Linked DNA regions of Chlorobaculum parvum NCIB 8327. The protein of the gene in region 1 interacts with the protein of each later gene in a pairwise test. Links are inferred from orthologs where the notes say so. Each region holds a gene or a part of one and is shown in the gene's direction. Other genes may lie near its edges.

Region 1 (3,099 bases):
CGGAAAGATGCCGGTGCCGAGGCAGGCGAGCGTCTTGACCTCCGCGATGCCGAGCTGGCGGCACAGTTCCGGCACGATAAACGAGCCTGCGCCCTCGACCGCGTCCACCAGCACTCGGAACTTCATGCTCGAAATCAGGTCGCGGTCGATGCAGTCGAGCTTCAGAATCCGGTCGATATGTTTTTTATCCCACGAGCCGTTCGCTATCATGGAGCCGAGACCGTCCCAGCGGGCGGATTCTTTGTTTTTCTCATTCAGAATGACGAGCAGTTCCTCGACGTCGCTGGCGGTCAGGAACTCGCCCTTTTCGTCGAGCATTTTCAGCGCGTTCCACTCGACCGGGTTGTGCGATGCGGTGACGATCAGCCCGCCGTCGGCCTCTTCGCCCGCCGTGGCGAGTTCGACCGTCGGCGTGGTGGTCATGCCGACATCGATCACGTCGCAGCCACAGAGGTTGAGCGTGCTCGAAACGAGCTGGGTGATGATGCCGCCAGTCGGTCGGCTGTCTCTGCCGATGACGATTTTGGGTTTCGCGTCCGATGCCGGGTTCTGCAACGCTTTGCGGCGGCTGACCCAGGTGGCGAAGGCCATCGTGAAGTCGGTGAGAGTTTCCGGAGTGAGGCTTGCGCCGACAACGCCGCGGATGCCGGAGACGCTGATCATCAGGCTCATGGAGGCAGAGGTTGGAATGTTCGAATGCCGTCGTGTTGCGGGAATATAGTAAAATCCACCGAAGCCGGGGTGCAAAGCGGTCAGGATGAACAAGATTTTCTGTCAATGTTTTTTTATTTATTGCGCTGTTGTCGTATATTACAAGCCTTTTTATTGCGCGAAATGCGCAGGAGATTCTAACAGACTTTACAAGACATTAACAGCACAAGGTTATGCCTTTACACAAATCAGCCGAAAAACGACTCAGACAGGCAGCGCGCAGGAATGAAAGGAACCGTGCCCGTAAGAAAGAACTCAAGGGCCTTTTGAAGAACATGCAGAAACTGATCGATGCCAATGCAGCGAAGAGCGAAGTCGAGTCGGCATACCGTGCGGCAGTGCAGAAGCTGGATCGCCTTGGCGTCAAGCGCTACATCCATGCCAACAAGGCATCGCGCAAAAAGGCTCAGCTGACCAAGATGCTCAACAGCTACACGCCGCAGGCCTGACCAATCGTTACGTGCCGCCGCGACCGGTGGCGCATGAAACGCTTCTTTTTCAGTATGCCCGGTTTGTGATGTTCGCCCTGTCTTTGACGACGCTTGCGAACTGCAGGCCGGGTATCGTCCATTTCATCCGACATGTTTGCATTTTTAAGAGGTGAGCTGGTGACGGCCTCCCGTGAGGAGGCGGTTGTCGAGGTATCCGGCATCGGGTATCGCCTGCATATCTCTTCGGGGACGAGCAGCCGCCTGCCGGTTCCGGGCAGCCCGGTGTTTCTCTACACGCACTACCATGTCCGCGAGGATCTTCAGCAGCTTTTTGGTTTTCTCGATGAGGAGGAGCTTCAGCTTTTCCGGCTGCTGCTCTCCATCAGCGGCGTCGGGCCGAAGCTGGCGATCGCCGTGCTGTCGGGCCTGAGCGTGGGGGAGATTCAGGAGGCCATCGTCTCGAATCGTCCGGAAACCTTGTTCGGTATCAGCGGTGTGGGGCGGAAAACCGCCGCGCGCATCATTCTCGAACTTCGCGACAAGATTCTCAAAATCCAGCCCACGTCGTCCGCAAAGGCAGGTGCTCCAAGCGCTGTGCTTTCTGCGACACAGTTGATCGACGACGCCGTGGCTGCGCTTACCACACTCGGTTTCCCGAAAGCTTCCGCGCAGAAAGCGGTCTCCAAAGTTCTCGAGACGACTCCCGGACTTTCGGTCGAGGAGCTCGTCAGGACGTCGCTTGCGGCCATGCACAACAATCTCTGAGGGCATCGTGGACTACCGGCAAGCGCTCGATTTTCTCTTTCCCCTTCATCGATTCGGCATTAAGCCTGGCCTCGAACGTATCGAGGCACTGCTCGATGTGCTCGGCCATCCCGAACGGCGGCTCGGTACGGTGGTGCATCTTGCCGGAACCAATGGCAAGGGCACGGTTGCTTCGTGCATGGCGTCGATTTTCAGGGCGTCGGGCCGCAAGGCCGGGCTGTTCACCTCGCCGCACCTGATCGACTTCACCGAGCGCATTCGCATTGATGGCGTGCCGATTTCGCAAGCGCGTGTAGCCGAATACTGCTCGAAGCTTGAGTCGGCTATCGTCGAGCTGGGCGCGACCTTTTTCGAGGTGACCACCGCGATGGCGTTTGCGTACTTCGCCGACGAGGGGGTCGATGCTTCGGTGATCGAAACCGGTATGGGCGGACGGCTCGACGCGACCAACGCCGTTAAGGCGGATATTGTTATCATTCCGAGTATCGGCTTGGAGCACACCGAGTGGCTTGGCGACAGTCTTGGTGCGATCGCCGCTGAGAAGGCCGCGATCATCAAGCCGGGTTCGCGCGTCTTCACCGCCGTTGCGGACGAGGAGGCGCTTGCGCCGATCCGGCAGGCCGCCGGGCGGCAACAGGCAGAGTTGCATCATGTCTCGGAGGCTAGTTGCGAAACGGTTGCTGTTCAGCCTGGCAGGCTCGATCTGGAGATCACACTTGCCGGGGATGGAGCGCATCGCATCTCGGCGCAGCTTACCGGCTCTTTCCACGCCTCGAACGTTACGCTTGCCGTGATGGCCGCCCGTTCGGCAGGTATCGGGTGGAGCCATATTGAAACGGGGCTTGCCGATTTGCGCGGCACCGGGTACCGGGCGCGCCTTGAAATGCTTCCGGGTTCGCCCAAGGTGATGCTCGATGTGTCGCACAATCCTGACGGTATGTCCCGAACCGTCGAGGCGCTCCGGGAGGTGCGTGGTTCGTTCCGCTCATTGCGGGTACTGCTGGGTGTCGCTGCTGACAAGGATGCTGCCGGGATTGCGCGGCAGCTTGCTTCCATCGCCGATGAGGTGGTTGCCGTGCCGCTGCCCTCTACACGGAGCTTTCCGGAGGCCGAACTTGCCGAAGTGTGCCGGGATGCCGGCATCGGACGGGTCGAGGAGTGTGGAGATGCTGCCGAAGGTATTGATCTGCTT
Region 2 (2,902 bases), 1.4 Mb from region 1 along the record:
TGTTTGTCATTCTTTGTTCTTGTGCTTAATTTATGGTCACCTCTGAAAACGTCTTGTTCCTGCAAGCCGGGATTACGTCACTTTTTTGGAGGTGCTTTTATTTTTGACCCCGCAGGATTTGCTTTTCCTAAAGTAAAACAAATCTTTTCATAACCGCGTCATTTCCGGAATACTATCAATCATCGGCTCGTAATCTATGTCAGGACACAGTAAATGGGCGACCATCAAGCGCAAAAAGGCCGCCACCGATCAGAAGAGAGGAAATCTGTTCACCAAGCTCGTCAAGGAGATCACCATCGCAGCCAAAATGGGCGGCGGCGATCCGTCGGGCAACCCGCGTCTGAGGCTCGCCATCGATACGGCACGTGCCAACTCGATGCCGATGGACAACATCCAGCGCGCCATCAAGAAGGGTACCGGTGAACTGGAAGGCGCGACCTATGAAGAGATTACCTACGAAGGCTACGGCCCCGGCGGTATCGCGATCATCATCGAGACTGCGACCGACAACCGCAACCGCACCGTGGCCGACATCCGCCACCTGATGAGTCGCAGCGGCGGATCGCTCGGCGAGAACGGCAGCGTCGGCTGGATGTTCAATCGCAAGGGTTCCATCGAGGTGCCAAAGTCGGCTATCTCCGAGGACGACCTGATGGAACTGCTGCTTGACGCAGGCCTCGAAGAGCTGGAGAGCGACGACGAACAGTACTACACGGTGCTGACCGACGTGAAGGATCTGGAGCCGGTCAAGAAGGCGCTCGAAGAGGCGGAGATTCCGTTCGAGAATGCCAAGATGGACATGATTCCGGACAACTACGTCGAGCTCGATGTCGAGGATGCCCGCAAGGCGCTCAAGCTGATCGATGCGCTCGAAAACAGCGACGACGCCCAGGCTGTGTACAGCAACATGGACATCAGCGAAAGCGTCATGAGCGCGCTTGAAGAAGAGTAAATGGACACCTCTAAAAACTTGTTGCGCGATCCGATTGCTGCGTTATGTGGTGCTCGAAATCCTCACGTACTATCTGTACGCTCCGGTTTCTGCGCTCCAGCCGCCTTGCACTCGAATCGCTCACGACACTTTTTAGAGGTGCCTAAATGATTGTGCTGGGCGTTGATCCGGGCAGTCGCAAGACCGGCTATGGCGTGATCGCCGAAGCGGAGGGGCGTCTCTCGGTGCTCGGTTGCGGGCTTATTCGTCCCGCCGCTTCCGGAACGCTGCACGAACGGATCGGCCAGCTCTGTTCAGGACTCGAAGAGGTGATCGCAAACATGAAGCCCGAAGCGGTTGCGCTTGAAACCGCGTTTGTCGGGCGCAACGTCCGGAGCGCGCTGATTCTCGGTCAGGTGCGGGGCGCGGTGCTCGCCACGGTGATAAAGCTCGGATTGCCCGTGCGTGAATATGCGCCGAGGGAGATCAAGCTTGCGGTGACCGGCACCGGCGCCGCGCGCAAAGAGCAGGTTGCGTCGATGTTGCCTCGGTTGCTGGGGCTCGAAGAAGCGCCGAAGCCGCTTGATGTCACCGACGCGCTTGGCATCGCATATTGCGATCTTTCAAGAGGTGCTTCCCTGACTGGTCACTGCGGCATGACCGGGAGCGGAAAAAGCCGAAGCAAGGGATGGGCAGCCTTCGTGGACGCACATCCTGAACTGTTGGCGTGATAGCGTATCATCGGTAAAAAGCGCAGTGTCGCATCTCACCCCCCGCGGTGTGGATTCGGCAACCAATTTCGTTCAGTGAAGCTCAGGATGGCCTTCGGGCCAGTTACGGAACCAAACAGGAAAAATTGTGCAGGGACATATCTTCAATCTTCCCAATTCTTTGAGCTTCCTGAGGATTCTGCTGATTCCCTGGTTCATCTACTATCTGGATGCGGGCCAGACGTCAACCGCGGTGATTATCATGTTCATCGCGCTGCTCACCGACTGGCTCGATGGCCAGACGGCCCGCTGGACCAACGAAGTGTCCGACATGGGCAAGATTCTCGATCCGCTTGCCGACAAGCTCTGCCTGGCCAGCGTCGCCCTCTATTACCTTTGGAAAGGTGAGCTTCCGATCTGGTTTGTGGCGTTCGTGGTGTTTCGTGATCTGGTGATTTTTTTCGGCGCGGCCTGGATTCGTCACCGGCACAACGTGCTCACCACTTCGCTCTGGCCTGGAAAGTGGGCCGTCGGATTTGTGTCGATGATGTTTATCACGATGGTCTGGCCGCTTCCCATCTTCCAGAAATGGCCGCTCAAGGAGTTCTTCATGTACCTTTCGGCCGCGACGCTGTTGTACTCATTTATCGAGTATTGCGTCCGTTTCTACCGTATTCAGAAGGGGCTCGACTTCAAAAGCTGAGCCCATCTGCCGAAATTTTCTGCCTGCCAAATCCCCCGATTCCCTTGCCTGTAAAGGTTATCCACGGATTAACGCTATAAATATGGATAAGTGTGCGCAAGATGATGGGTACGCTTATTGTTATTCCTGCTTAAGCTATTTATTAATAATATTTTATCCGGATTTACCCCGCTAGTTTCGGTTTTGTCAACAGTGTTGATAAGTTGTGGGTAACCTGTTGGAAGAGCTGTTGGCAGGGTGTGGATTGATGTGGAAAACTTTACTCGAATGACGTATTTCAGCGCCAGCCAGTGTTTTCCGACACGGATGTCGTGAGTTTTGGTCAGACTCTACTGTTTATGTCTCCCGGAAAAGCGGAAAAGGCCGCCTCGACGTTGTTTCTGTCGAGGCTGCCTTTTCATGTTTTGCTTTAGGCTGATTCTCAGTTTTTCTTGTCCATGACCGTCGCCATCAGCGAGGCTTCGCAGACGAGCTCGCCACGTACGTAGGCTTTGGCGTCGAACTGGCAGACCGTGCGGCGCATGTTGGTCATGACCGCTTCGATAACCAGCGTGTCGC

Evidence for each region. Proteins that work in one complex are often made in the same cells at the same time.
Region 2: the proteins of ruvA (region 1) and ruvC interact in binary tests that used the Escherichia coli proteins (3 or more experiments, as listed by UniProt). The link is inferred for Chlorobaculum parvum NCIB 8327 from one-to-one orthologs.

What each region holds. Positions count from the first base shown.
Region 1 is NC_011027.1:1,943,769-1,946,867, reverse strand. What follows is about bases 159-3,099. They hold ruvA (Holliday junction branch migration protein RuvA), read left to right. Parts: upstream 159-1,292; coding sequence 1,293-1,907; downstream 1,908-3,099. Other genes in these bases: CPAR_RS08975 (bifunctional folylpolyglutamate synthase/dihydrofolate synthase), read left to right, coding at 1,915-3,099; rpsT (30S ribosomal protein S20), read left to right, coding at 885-1,160; glmM (phosphoglucosamine mutase), read right to left, coding at 159-672. In the rest of the region: more of glmM, read right to left, coding at 1-158. UniProt on the Escherichia coli protein: The RuvA-RuvB-RuvC complex processes Holliday junction (HJ) DNA during genetic recombination and DNA repair.
Region 2 is NC_011027.1:564,940-567,841, forward strand. What follows is about bases 137-2,880. They hold ruvC (crossover junction endodeoxyribonuclease RuvC), read left to right. Parts: upstream 137-1,098; coding sequence 1,099-1,662; downstream 1,663-2,880. Other genes in these bases: CPAR_RS02685 (YebC/PmpR family DNA-binding transcriptional regulator), read left to right, coding at 197-952; CPAR_RS02695 (CDP-alcohol phosphatidyltransferase family protein), read left to right, coding at 1,790-2,344; CPAR_RS02700 (bifunctional UDP-3-O-[3-hydroxymyristoyl] N-acetylglucosamine deacetylase/3-hydroxyacyl-ACP dehydratase), read right to left, coding at 2,766-2,880. In the rest of the region: pheA (prephenate dehydratase), read right to left, coding at 1-10; more of CPAR_RS02700, read right to left, coding at 2,881-2,902.